DNA from 3 places in the Saccharopolyspora sp. NPDC000995 genome. Region 3 is predicted to be linked to each of the others. Evidence: riboswitches for the same ligand, from Rfam matches in the RefSeq annotation. Region 3 holds a riboswitch; each other region holds the start of a gene.
The links. Region 3 has a riboswitch for thiamine pyrophosphate ahead of ACWDKQ_RS33725 (purine-cytosine permease family protein). Riboswitches for the same ligand answer to the same signal wherever they lie in the genome.

Region 1 (4,397 bases), on a different contig from region 3:
CCGCGCCGCTCGCGAGCGAAGCGGTGACCCTGCTCGACGCGATGCAGCGCGATCTGGGACTCGACCGGGACCAGGCCCTCCAGCGGCTCGACCAGGAAGCCGACGCCAATCGCGCGGAGCAGCAGCTCCGCGGCTCGCTGGGTGGCACCTTCGGCGGGGCGTACTTCGACCCGGCGAGGGGCAAGCTCGTCGTCGGCGTCACCGACCCGGCCGCCTTCGACGCGGTGCGGGCGGCCGGTGCCGAGCCCACGCTTGTCGACTACTCCATCGAGGAGCTCAACGGGGTAGTCGAGGGCCTGAACCTTCGCAGCGCCGCAGCCCCCAAGCAGGTTTCCGGCTGGTACGCCGACAGCCGCACAAACTCCGTCGTCGTCACCACCAGGTTGGGCAGTGCCGTTGAGGCGGCGCAGTTCGTGCGGTCCACTGGCGTTCTCTCGGACGCGGTGCGGGTTGTGGAGTCGATCGAGAACCCGCGCACCTTGGCCGACGTAATCGGTGGCAACGCCTACTACATCGGCAGCGCCCGCTGTTCGGTCGGGTTTTCGGTGCGGGGCGGCTTCGTGACCGCCGGGCACTGCGGCAACGAGGGCGACACCACGTCGCAGCCCACTGGCCGGTTCGAGGGCTCGTCGTTCCCGGACAACGACTACGCCTGGGTCCGGGTCGGTGCCGAGGAGACTCCGAGGGCGCTGGTGAACCAGTACAACGGCAGCAACGTCAGCGTGGCCGGCTCCACCGAGTCCGCCGTGGGCGGGTCCATCTGCCGTTCCGGTTCCACCACGGGCTGGCGCTGCGGTTCGGTGCAGGCCAAGAACCAGACCGTGCGATACCCGCAGGGCACCGTGACCGGCCTGACCCGCACCGACGTCTGCGCAGAGCCCGGTGACTCCGGTGGTTCGTGGCTGTCCGGCAACCAGGCCCAGGGCGTGACCTCGGGCGGTTCGGGCGACTGCACCTCCGGCGGCACGACCTACTTCCAGCCGGTGAACGAGATCCTCCAGGCCTACGGCCTGAGCTTGCTCACCCAGTAACTCCCCGACCGGCCCCGGCGATCAGCCAGGGGCCGCGTCATGTCCGGAGTGTCACGGTTTCAGTGCAACTGCTCTCGGTGCACGTTCGGTGCGGGCCAGGGATCGACGGGCGTCAGCCCAGGCGGTCGCGGAGTTCTCGGGCTGCCGCCCGGGGGTCCTCGGCTTCGGTGATCGCGCGGACCACGACGATCCGCTCCGCCCCGGCCTTGAGTGCCTCGTCGAGGTTGTCCGGGCCGATGCCGCCGATCGCGAACCACGGCCGACCGTGCCCGCGGTGCTCCGCGGCGTGCTCCACCAGGTCGAGCCCAGCCGCCTGGCGCCCCGGCTTGGTCGGGGTCGTCCACACCGGACCGGTGCAGAAGTAGTCCACACCGGGTTCGGTGGCCGCGGCATCGGCCTGCACCACGTCGTGCGTGGACCGGCCGATCACGACGTGCTCGCCGACGATGCGCCGGGCGATCTCTACCGGCAGGTCGTCCTGCCCGAGATGCAGGATGTCGGCCTCGGCAGCCATCGCTACGTCAGCGCGGTCGTTCACCGCGAGCAGCGCGCCGTGCCGCACGCAGGCCTCGGCCAGCACCTCCAGCGCCGCCAGCTCGTGGCGGGCCTCCAGCGGAGCGCCGTTCGGTTTCTTGTCCCGCAGCTGGATGATGTCGACCCCGCCGGCCAAGGCGGCGTCCGCGAGCTCCGCGAGATCACCGCGCTCGGTGCGCGCGTCGGTGCACAGGTATAGCCGCGATTCGTCGAGGCGGGCGCGGATGCCGAAGCCGTCCAATCCAGGCATGTTCCACAGGGTAGCCCCCTGCGGCGCGGTCGCCGGACGCGCTTGGCGCTCACGCCCCGGGCATCGTGAAAATTGCTCGACCTCGCTCCTGACGTCGCGATCCTCGCCCGGTACGGTGGTCCTCGGTGAGCACGGGAGTCCGGGTACCGGGCTGAGAGGGGGCGTTGGCCCCGACCGTCGAACCTGATCCGGGTCATGCCGGCGCAGGGAGCGTGAAGTGTCTGAAGGACGGAAGAAGTACGTCGTCGTTGTCGGCGGCGGCGTGATCGGCATGTCCGTGGCCTGGCGCGCAGCCGCCGCGGGACATCGGGTGCAGCTCGTCGACGCCGAACCGGCGTCCGGGGCTTCCAACGTGGCCGGCGGGATGCTGGCGCCGATCGCCGAGGCGTGGCCCGGCGAAGAGGAACTGCTGGAACTGGGCGAGGCGTCGCTGCGGCTGTGGCCGGCGTTCGCCGACGAGCTCGGTCGAGCCTCCGGCCTGCCTTCGGGATTGCGCCGTGAGGGAACCCTGGTCGTCGGCGTGGACAGCGCCGACCGGGCCGAGCTGGACAGCCTCGTCGATCACCTCGCCCGGCTCGGCCGCACCGTCACCCGCCTGACCAGCCGGGAGGTGCGACACCTGGAGCCATCCCTGGGACCGGCGGTGCGCGGTGGGCTTGAGGTGCCGGGCGACCTCGCGGCCGACAACCGCCTCGCGCTGGCTGCGCTGCGCGCGGCCGCCGCTGCGGCAGGCGTCGATTTCGTCGCCGCGAACGCGAAGCGGGTCCGGCCTGGCGCGGTGGAGCTCGAAGACGATTCCACTGTGGACTGCGATGTCGCGGTGATCGCGGCGGGCGTCCACTCGGGCGCGCTGCACCCCGCGTTGAAGGACCGAATCCGGCCGGTGAAAGGCGAAATCCTCCGCCTGCGCGCGCGGACCACGGCGCTGCCGCCGCCCAGCCGCACGATCCGCGGCCCGGTGCGCGGACGGCAGACCTATCTGGTGCCGCGCGACGACGGCGGGCTGGTGCTCGGCGCCACCCAGTACGAAGTCGGGTTCGACACCGAGGTCACCGTGGGCGGGGTGCGGGACCTGATCGCCGCCGCCGAGCGGCTGATGCCGGGTATCACCGAGTACCAGCTCGTCGAGTCCGCGGCCGGGTTGCGCCCGAGCACCGACGACAACCTGCCGGTGATTGGCTGGCTGGAACCTGGTGTGCTGGCGGCCACCGGGCATCACCGCGGCGGCTTCCTGCTCGCCCCGGTCACCGTCGAGGCGGTGCTCGCGCTGCTGCACGGCGAGGAGCCTGCCACCGAGATCAAGGCCGCCGATCCGAGCCGATGGGGAGGACAGCAGTGCACGTCGTGATAAACGGGGAGACCCGGCAGGTAGCCGCCGACGCAGTGCTCGCGACGGTGCTGCAGGAATTCGGGGTGCCCGACCGGGGCGTGGCCGTGGCGCTGGACGGGGCGGTGGTGCCGCGTGCCATGTGGCCGGGCACCACGCTGAGCCCCGATGCCACCATCGAGGTCCTCACCGCAGTGCAAGGAGGGTGACGTGGCTCCGCCCCACCCGGATGAGGGGCTACAACCCGGAAGGTTGCGGGCCAGCCCGAACCGACCCGTTGCGGGGCAGATGAAGTACATGCGCCTCGAACCGGAGCATCGGTTTCCGCGCCACCCGAACCCATCATTAGGAGAGTTATGGACGACCCGTTGGTGATCGCAGGCCGCGAGTTCGGTTCGCGCCTGATCACCGGGACCGGAGGGGCGACGAACCTCGCGGTCCTGGAGCGTGCGCTGATCGCGTCCGGAACCGAGCTGACGACAGTGGCGATGCGCCGCTCAGACGCCGGCGGCGGCACCGGGGTGCTCGACCTGCTGCGCAAGCTCGGCATCGAAGCCCTGCCGAACACGGCGGGCTGCCGGACGGCGGCTGAGGCCGTGTTGACCGCGCAGCTGGCGCGGGAGGCGCTGGAGACGAACTGGGTCAAACTGGAGGTAGTCGCCGACGAGGACACCCTGCTGCCCGACCCGGTGGAGCTGCTCGACGCCGCGGAACAGCTGGTCGACCAGGGCTTCGTGGTGCTCGCCTACACCAACGACGACCCGGTGCTGGCGCTGAAGTTGGAGGAGGTCGGCTGCGCGGCGGTGATGCCGCTCGGTTCGCCGATCGGCACCGGCCTGGGCATCCGGAACGCGCACAACATCGAGATGATCGTCTCTCGCGCATCGGTGCCGGTCGTGCTGGACGCGGGCATCGGCACGGCCTCGGACGCGGCGCTGGCGATGGAGCTCGGCTGCTCCGCCGTCCTCCTGGCCACTGCGGTGACCCGCGCCCAGGACCCGGAGCGCATGGCGGCGGCGATGCGAGCGGCGGTCGAGGGAGGCCGCCTGGCGTCCCTGGCGGGCCGAATTCCCAAGCGCTTCTGGGCCCAGGCCTCCAGCCCCGGCCGTCCGCTGGAGTGAGAGCGGAGGGCGCTGGCCGACCGGGACCGGCTCACCAGAACCGGTCGGGGGCTGGCCGGTCCCTGCCGAGCCGCCAGCCCACACCGATGCCGATGAAGCCGTCCACGATCATGATCGCCGCGCCGGCGCCGACC
Region 2 (4,397 bases), on a different contig from region 3:
GGATGGCTTCGGCGCCGGGTGGTTTCCAGCGGGCGCCGGTGATGTCCATGCGGTCGGCGATGAGGTGGCGGCAGGCGCCTTCGATGATGCCGGTGGCGATGGGCCAGCCGTGGGTCAGGGCGGTGGGGTAGTCGAGGTAGCCGACTTGGGCTTTGCGGGTGAGGTAGGTGACCGTGGCTGCGGCGTTTTTGCGTTGCGTCGGGGTCGGGTCGCCTCGTGTGCATCTCGGCCGGCAGGTTCAGCACGCCGTCCGCGGGATGGACAGTGCACTCAGCCGGCGCCGGTAGGCCAGCCGGGTCACGGTCACCTCCCCGAACACCGTGGCCAGACCACGCCGGCGACCCGCTCCAGGAGAGTGCGCTGTATGCCCTCGGGGCCGGTCACGCCACCGGGAACCGGGTGCTCACGCACCGCACGAAGATCAAGATGTTTCTGTAGCAGCCGGCGCATCAACTGCCGGGACCGCTCGGTCAGCGGCTCTTCCAGCTCGCCATGCGTGATGCCACGGTCAACGGCGCCGAGCTCCGTGATGATCGACCCGAACACCGCCCGAGAGGATTCGAACGCTCCGGCGACATCGTGGTTCGCGTACCTGCCACAGGGCTCCTTCTTTACGTTGATGGACGTCAGACGCCCACCACGTAGTCAGAAGGAGCCCCTTTCATGATCACCGCCCGCCGAACCCCCCGACCACAGCTCCCCTAGTAAGTACCGGTAGTGGTTGATCCGGAGAGCAAAAGAGCCACACCCAATTGAAACTGCGGACACCGGCGGGGGCGGCCGGTCTTCAGACCGGGCGGACCACCAGGCCGTTCGGTTCGGCGGTGAAGGTAACCGCGGCTTCCTCGAAGTCGGCGATCGGCAGCTCGTCGCGCACCAGCCGGTGCGGCGCGTCGAAGGCCTCGACCCGGATCTCGCGGGTGGTCAGCGTCCGCTCCGGGATGTCCGCGCCGCCGACCTGAACCTGCAGCTTGCCGCCCTGCACCGTCATGGTCAGCCAGCCGCCGGGCACCGTCAGCTGCTCACCGTCGAAGGTCAGGACCAGCCGGCTGCCGGCAGGGTCCTCGGCGCGCACGGCGACGTGCGAGATCGCGACGTCACGCTGGCCGGAGTCGCCGGCCAGGGCGATCACGTCCCGCTTGACCTCCTCGGCGGGGCCGTCGCCGGGCTTCGGCGCGAGCACCGGGGCGCGCAGCTCGGCGGCCACCCGGTAGGGCTGCCACGATCCGGCGCCGATCAGGTTGACCACCGCGGTGATCTCGGCGTCGGCCAGCAGCCGGTCGCTGCCGGGAGCCGGAGTCACTTCAACCGCGGCGACGTCGCGCCGGTTCAGCAACTCGCGCAGCGCATTCGCGCGCTGCCTGCTGTTGCGGTCGAATCCGCGGGTGATCGCCACCGTCCCCGAACCGGCGGCCGCCACGGCGGCTTCGGTCAGGTCCGCCAGCGGGGCCCAGATCCGGGCGGGATCCTCCGGCCGGGGCTGCCGGCGGGAACGGGCGAAGCTCGGGGCATCGGTCGTGGTTTCCATCATCAACCACTTTAGTCCGCGACGAAGGGTTGGCTGGCCTGCCGGTGGGGGCCTTCATGGTGTGAATTCGATCGCTGTGCCGGGCGCCGGGCGAGCGGCCGTGCGCCTATCGGAGCAGGCACCGACCGCTCGGCGGCCGGGCGGTCTTGTCGCGAGGCGCATGCGCGGCAATGCTGAAGCCATCACCGAGGGGGCGGGGATGACCGAGGTGCACTTTCCTGAGTTGAGGCGACAGCGGGCCGGTCACGGTCGGGCACGTGGAGTGCTGGTGTGCTGGCTGGTCTCGGACGGCAGCCGGGTGCACGTCGGCGATCGGGTGGCGGAGGTCCAGGTCGCCGACGACTGCTGCGGCACGACGATCGGGTGGGTTTCGGCGCTGGCCACCGGAACGCTCTGGCACCAGGTGCGGCCCGGCGAGGTGCTCACCGCCGGCGTGGTGGTGGGCCTGATCGACTGAGGACGCCGAGGGCGTGGTCGCGCGGCGGCCCCGGTTGTTAGGTTGGTGGCAGTGACGCGGGGTGCCCGGGCTGCCGGGCTGAGAACAGACCCGTTGAACCTGACCTAGCTCGTACTAGCGGAGGGACGTCATGGTTCCCAATGTGCTGACCATCGCAGGCACCGACCCCAGCGGCGGCGCCGGTGTGCAAGCCGATCTGAAGACCTTCTCCGCGCACGGCGCCTACGGCATGTCCGTGATCACCGCGCTGGTCGCGCAGACCACCACCGGCGTTTCCGAGGTCCACGAGGTGCCGCCGGAGTTCATCACCGCGCAGTTGGTCACACTGCTCGACGACGTGCGGGTGGACGCGGTCAAGATCGGCATGTTGGCCAACGCCGAGGTGATCCGCGCGGTGATCGGGGTCCTCGACCGCTACGCGCTGCCGCGCGTTGTGCTGGATCCGGTGATGGTCGCCAAGAGCGGTGACCGGTTGCTCGCGCCTGAGGCGGTCAGCGTGCTGCGCGACGAGCTGCTGCCGCGCGTGGACCTGATCACCCCGAACCTGCCCGAGGCCGCCGATCTGCTGGGCGAGCCGGAGATCACCGACCCCGACGACATGCCCGCGCAGGCCGAGCGGCTGGCCGGGTTGGGCGCGAAGCAGGTGCTGCTCAAGGGCGGTCACCTCGACGGCCGGTCCAGCTCGGACCTGCTCTACGGCGACGGCATCGCCGAATTCCTCTCCAGCGAGCGCGTCGTGACCACCAACGACCACGGCACCGGCTGCACGCTGTCGGCCGCTATAGCGGCGCTGCGCCCGCAGCGCGCGGACTGGCTCGAAGCGGTGCGCGAGGCCAAGGAGTACCTGACGGAGGCTCTGCGCGCTTCCGACCGGCTCGATGTGGGCCACGGCCACGGCCCGGTGCACCACTTCCACCACTGGTGGTGACCGTTTCCGGTTTCGGGCTCGCCTCGCGCGGCGGTGCGGGTGGCGCAACCTCAGACATCGCCTGGACTTTGGGGCCCCCGATTTGCGCATGACCGGCTTCGGGGCAGTCCTTGCCAGATGACGTCTGAGAACCCGCGGCGGTGCAAGTTCGCACAGGTGGGCTAAGCGCTTCCGGCGCTTCGAAGACATAGAAGAACTGGTTCTAAAGCGGCACCGGCACCCAGCAGTGCACCGGGGTTGCGCATACGACGAGAGGTCCTGATGAGTAAGCTGCCCGCTCCGCCCGCCGACGGTTTCTGCGCCGAGGCATGGGCGCTCACCGCCGATCTGCAGCAGGCGATCGTCGAGCACCCGTTCAACACCGCGCTCACCGATGGCACCCTGGACCGCGACCGGTTCGCGTTCTACATCGTGCAGGACGCGCGCTACCTGGTCGGTTTCGCGCAGGCGCTGGCGGCCGCCGCGACGCGGGCCGACAACGCCGAGGACGCGGCGTTCCTGGCCGGTGCGTCCCAGGGCGCACTGGTCGAGGAGCGCCGTTTGCATGCCGGTTACGTCGCGGAGTTCGGCCTCACCGACGCCGAGATCGCCGGGATCGACACGTCCCCGTCATGCCTGGCTTACACCTCGTACCTGCGGGCGACCGCGCTGACCGAGTCGTATCCGGTGCTGCTGGCGGCGATCCTGCCGTGCTTCTGGGTGTACCAGCACGTGGGCACCACCATCCTGGAAGCCACCGGCGGTGCCGAAGATCACCCGTACCGGGCGTGGATCCAGACCTACGCCGACGACGAGTTCGCCGAGGCGGTGCTGACCGCGCGCGACCTCACCGACCGGGTCACCAAGGGCGTCGACGCCGAGACGCGGCAGCGGATGCTCGACGCGTTCACCCGAGCGACTGAGTACGAGTGGCTGTTCTGGAACAGCGCTTGGATCAAGGAGGAGTGGCAGACTTCACGATTCCTAAAGTAATCGCGAAACCCGTTGCAGGGTGGGAAGAACGCACTTCGGCCTGGCGTGATCCGGTGCCCGAATGGGCCCGTAACGAATCGCGGTTCGAAGCGATGCTCCCATCGAGACGCCCGTCCGGGCGAGGACTTGGGTGTGGGTTCTTCCCACCGTAGACGGAGTTTCGACGACCGTGGGCAATTCTCTTCTGATCGTTCTGGCGGGCATGCTGGTGCCCGTGTTAGCGGCTGCGCCGTTCTACCTCGCCGACCGCCGTCGGGAGCAGCAGGATCTCGTCGAAGGCGACGAATAGGTCAGCCCCCGTAGACCTTCTTCGCGAGTTCTTCCTTGCCCCGCTTGAGTTCCTGCAACGCATTGGCGGCGAATCCACCGCTGGTCGGCATGGCCGGGATCCGCAGGCCTTCGCTGAGCGTCCAGCCGGAGCCGCAGTCGATCAGCGACCGGTGCTTGTTGGTGTAGTAGCCGGAGTTGATCGACACCGCGACCCCGTGCGCTCCGGCCGCGGCCGCCATCAG
Region 3 (4,397 bases):
GCGGAGATCCGGCTGACGCGGTGCCCGCAGCCGTCGCCGTGGAGTTGGCGCACAACTTCTCGCTGCTGCACGACGATGTGATGGACGGCGATGTCACCCGGAGACACCGCCCGACGACGTGGACGGTTTTCGGCAGCGGTCCCGCCATCCTCGCCGGCGATGCCATGCTCTCGCTGGCCGCCGACGTGCTGTCGTCGTGCCGGCATCCCGAGGCCGCCACGGCGATGCGGATGTTGAGCACCGCTGTGCTGAACCTGATCAACGGCCAGATCGCGGACCTCGCCTTCGAGGACCAGCGCAACGTGGAACTGACCGAATGCCAGCGGATGGCCCGGGACAAAACGGGGGCGCTGCTTGGCTGCGCCTGCGCTGTCGGCGCGATGTTCGGCGGTGGCAAGGCCGACCAGGTCGCCCGGCTCCGCAGCTTCGGCGAGCGGCTGGGGCTGGCTTTCCAGCACGTCGACGACTTGCTGGGCATCTGGGGCGATCCGGCGGTCACCGGCAAACCGGTGTTCTCCGACCTGCGCACCCGCAAGAAGACCCTGCCGGTGGTTTCCGCGCTGACCTCCGGCACGCAGGCCGGTCGGCGGCTGGCCGCCCTCTACCTCCGCGACCAGCCGCTGTCCAGCAGCGACCTGGCCCAGTCCGCCGAGCTGATCGCGCTGGCCGGTGGGCGCGCCTGGAGCCAGAACCAAGCCGACGACCTGCTCGCATCCGCGCTGAGCGACCTGCACCGCTGCGACCCGGCCCCGCGCGCGGCCGAGGAGCTCAGCGCCCTCGCCCACCTGATGACCCGCCGCGACCACTGACACCGACCACCGATCCCGGCTACCACCCGGATCTGGGAACACCGCCTCCGGGCGGCGGCCGGGGTTCGGCAACAGCCGATCGAGTTCGGAGTGCAGACATGCCGAGTCAACAGCGCGCGGTGCTGCTCGCCGCACCGCGCTCGTTCTGCGCCGGGGTCGACCGCGCAACTGTCCTTGAAGAGCCCGGAGTTCGTGGCCCTGTGAAGCGATCACCGGGTCAAACCGCGCGAAGCGGACGCGGCTCCGTCACGGATGGCCGCTGAGCTCAGCTCCCGTCGGGGCGGCGGCGGAAGGCTCCGATGAGCGCAGCCGCGAGGGCGGCCACGAGGAACGAGGTGAGGGCAGCGCTCATCCACGTCGGTACCGTGAAGCCGAGCGCGTCCCGCACACCCGTCCACAGCTGGCTCCACCAGCCGAGCTCGCCCGGGTTGATCAGCTGGAACGTCGAGAAGCCGAGCAGCCAGGCAAGCAGCATGCCCCAGCGGGACGGGGCCTGCGCGGACAGGTCCCAGTCGCGGCGGCGGGCGTGCACGAAGTAGTCCACCGCCAGCACGCCGAACATCGGCACGAACACCGAGCCGATCAGCAACAGGAAGTTCGAGAACTGGGCGATGTCCAGGGTCAGCGCGAACAGCGTGATCACCGCGCCGACGACCAGGCACAGCACCCGGCGGTCCGCGCTGGGCCGCAGGTTCTGGATGGAGACCGCGGTCGAGTAGGTGTTGGCGAAGGACTGGTCGACCTCGCGAAGCACCAGGATCCCGAAGAAGATCACCCCGAGCGGAACCGCCAGCAGCGGGTCGAACGCTTTGTCGGCATCGCCGGCGACCAGCGCCAACCCGAGCAGCCCAAGCAGGTAGCAGGCGATCTGGGTGACCGAGTAGCCCACCGTCGCGGCGGTGAACGCGCCGGTCGCCGACTTCGAGTGCCGCGAGTAGTCCGAGGCAACCGGGATCCAGGACACCGCGACGGCCAGCGCGGCGTCCGCGCCCGGCCAGAACCCCTGCCAGGAACCGGTGCTCATGTCCGGCAGCGGATTGCTCACCAGCAGCTGGACGAAGAAGAACACCATCGCGATCGCCACCGCGATGCTGACGTAGCGCCGCAACAGGCGCAGCGCGCCGAGCGGGCGCAGCGTGAGCGCGGTGGTCAGCGCCCCGGCCAGCACCACGTACAACCATCGCGGGCCGCCGCCGAACAGCGCCTCCGCGCCCTGCGCGATCACCAGAAGCTCGAAGGTGCCCCAGCCGACCAACTGCAGGACGTTCAGCACGGTCGGCAGGTAGGACAGCTTGGTGCCGAAAAGGCCCCGCAGCAACATCATCGCGGGTGCCCCGGTGCGCGCCCCGGGGATCGCCGAAATCCCGACCATGATGCTGCCTATGACGGTGCCCACCACGCACGCGGTGACGGCGGCCGTGAAGGACAGCTGCGGCACTCCGCTCGGCGCGAGCACGGCCAGCGCCCCGCTGAACCCGAGCAAGCTCACCCCGAGGTTGCCCCAGAACGCGCCCTGGTCGAGTACGCCCAGCGTCTTGGGCGCCGGTTCGTCCAGGGTGTGAGGAACTTCGGCACGATCGACGTCAAGCGCCATCAACAGCTCCCTACGCCGGCATTATCCGGACAGGTTCTGCGGTCGGTGGCGCGTGCGGTGCCACCCTCTCAGCCCGGTGCGCCCGAGCTCCCGCGTGGATAAGTTGGAGGCACTTTACCCCGAGGAGGTGACGGATGTCAGGTGAGTCCGATCACCTACGGCGGTTGCCGAACAATCCCCGGGTGATCTCCCGGCCGAGGGTGCTCGCCGCGATCGGAAGAACGACCGCGCCTCGGGGTTCTCCATCGCCTTCTCGAACAGCCCCGGCTCCTCCGGCGCTTCCGGCTCCTCCGGCGCTTCGGGCGACTCCCGGGCGGCGACCTTCTTCGACAGCAGTTCATAGGCGGATTCCCGATCGACGGCCTGCTCGTACTTTCCGCGCAAATCGGACGACGCCGCACCGGCCCGCACCTCGTTACGCGCCGAGCTCGACCGCGCCCCCTCGATCACGTTGCCCGAGCGATCGTCCGTGGCGCGTTGTCCGCCACCGGGCTCCCCGCTCCTCGCCGGTTCCCGCCTGCTCGACGGTAGGCCGCCGGGCACGCGCCGACGAATCGCCACCCGGACGAGCGATGCCTGGACGGGTCCGGCTGCCGTTCCCATTGACTTCGACCTTGGTCGAAGTCCTACCCTCCGGAGTACCGCAGCACGACGAGGAAAGCGAGCAATACCATGGCCGTTCAGCTCAACCACACGATCGTCGCCACCACCGACAAGATCGCCAATGCACGGTTCGCCGCCGATCTGCTCGGGCTGCCCGATCCGGAACCCTTCGGGCCGTTCATGTGCGCCCAGACCAGCAACGACGTCACGCTGGACTACCTGGAGACTGAAGAGGAGATCACCCCGCAGCACTACGCGTTCCTGGTCAGCGAAGGCGAGTTCGACGAGATCTTCGCGCGGATCCAGGCGCGGGAACTGCCCTACTGGGCGGACCCCGGGCACCACGACGCGGGGCAGATCAACACCCGGGACGGCGGGCGCGGCGTCTACTTCGACGACCCCGACGGCCACGCCCTGGAAATCCTCACCCGCCCCTACGGCAGCGGCGACCAATCCAGCTGACCCACTACCTGGCCATGTCAGGGCCCGTTAGCGCTTTGCCTTCTGTGCAGCCTATGAGGGCGAAGTCAAGTAGCGGTGTTTCCGGTGGTGGGCGTGCGGCTCGCCCCCGTGGAGTGGACGGGGTTGATCATGATGGGAATGGTGTTGTGGTGAATGCGACTGGCTGTGGTGGCCGATCTTCACCTCTGACCCGACGTACCAGCAGGCCCGTACCGCAAACCCGTTGTGGGGCTCGACGCCATCGGGCGGATGTGGGAGGCCGAGCGCGTCGGGCCCGACGAGGATTTCCGGCTGACGAGCAGCCCTGTGGCGCTCGAAGGTGACCGCTGTCGTGCGGGAGGTGGTCCGCTACGGCGGCCCGGCGGCCCAGGAGTACCGGGATCTGTGGATCCTGCGGTTCGCCCCGGACGGGAAGTGCCTGGCCTTCGAGGAATGGCCATTCTGGCCTGACAAGGACTACCGCGCCGAACCCCGCTGACGCGGCGATTCTTCGCCAAGCGGTCGCCGGATCGTCACCGCCGCCTCACCGCCGCAGGAAGATCGGCGATCACTATGCTCACGTGCAGGACGCGATCACGGCGGGCCCGCCCGGCCCGCGACAAACACGGACCCTGGCGGTGCTCGGCGATTCGGTCGCCATCGGCATGGGCGATCCGGTGGTTGGCGGGTGGCGCGGTTTCGCGCCGCTGCTGGCCGAAGCGCTCGGCGCCGCGGAGCTGGCGAATCTGGCATCGAGCGGGGCGCGTGTCGCAGCCGTGCGTGACGCCCAGTTGCCCGTCGCCCTTCGCGCCGCGCCGGATGCGGCCGTGGTGATGGTCGACATGAACGACACGATGCGCTCCGACTTCGACGCCCGACGGCTACGGCGGCAGCTCAACGACATCGTGCGCGCGCTAACCGCCGTCGGCGCGACCGTCGTGACGATCCGA

Region 1: linked by a shared signal. The riboswitch ahead of thiO (glycine oxidase ThiO) and the one ahead of ACWDKQ_RS33725 (purine-cytosine permease family protein) in region 3 are both predicted to bind thiamine pyrophosphate.
Region 2: linked by a shared signal. The riboswitch ahead of thiD (bifunctional hydroxymethylpyrimidine kinase/phosphomethylpyrimidine kinase) and the one ahead of ACWDKQ_RS33725 (purine-cytosine permease family protein) in region 3 are both predicted to bind thiamine pyrophosphate.

The regions. Positions count from the first base shown of each region.
Region 1 is NZ_JBSFLZ010000043.1:29,466-33,862, reverse strand. Features, by position in the region: gene ACWDKQ_RS16555 (S1 family peptidase) at 1-1,031, shown strand, start outside; gene thiE (thiamine phosphate synthase) at 1,144-1,815, opposite strand; TPP riboswitch at 1,937-2,042, shown strand; gene thiO (glycine oxidase ThiO) at 2,033-3,163, shown strand; gene thiS (sulfur carrier protein ThiS) at 3,151-3,351, shown strand; gene thiG (thiazole synthase) at 3,499-4,263, shown strand; gene ACWDKQ_RS16530 (hypothetical protein) at 4,295-4,397, opposite strand, start outside.
Region 2 is NZ_JBSFLZ010000003.1:104,185-108,581, reverse strand. Features, by position in the region: partial or broken gene ACWDKQ_RS02540 (ISKra4 family transposase) at 1-202, opposite strand, end outside; gene ACWDKQ_RS02535 (hypothetical protein) at 304-546, opposite strand; gene ACWDKQ_RS02530 (hypothetical protein) at 788-1,528, opposite strand; gene ACWDKQ_RS02525 (hypothetical protein) at 1,689-1,985, shown strand; TPP riboswitch at 2,033-2,128, shown strand; gene thiD (bifunctional hydroxymethylpyrimidine kinase/phosphomethylpyrimidine kinase) at 2,116-2,913, shown strand; gene tenA (thiaminase II) at 3,175-3,885, shown strand; gene ACWDKQ_RS02510 (polysaccharide pyruvyl transferase family protein) at 4,176-4,397, opposite strand, start outside.
Region 3 is NZ_JBSFLZ010000186.1:2,340-6,736, forward strand. Features, by position in the region: gene ACWDKQ_RS33720 (family 2 encapsulin nanocompartment cargo protein polyprenyl transferase) at 1-809, shown strand, start outside; gene ACWDKQ_RS33725 (purine-cytosine permease family protein) at 1,075-2,403, opposite strand; TPP riboswitch at 2,394-2,507, opposite strand; gene ACWDKQ_RS33730 (helicase HerA-like domain-containing protein) at 2,518-3,006, opposite strand; gene ACWDKQ_RS33735 (VOC family protein) at 3,076-3,468, shown strand; gene ACWDKQ_RS33740 (hypothetical protein) at 3,788-3,946, shown strand; gene ACWDKQ_RS33745 (SGNH/GDSL hydrolase family protein) at 4,086-4,397, shown strand, end outside.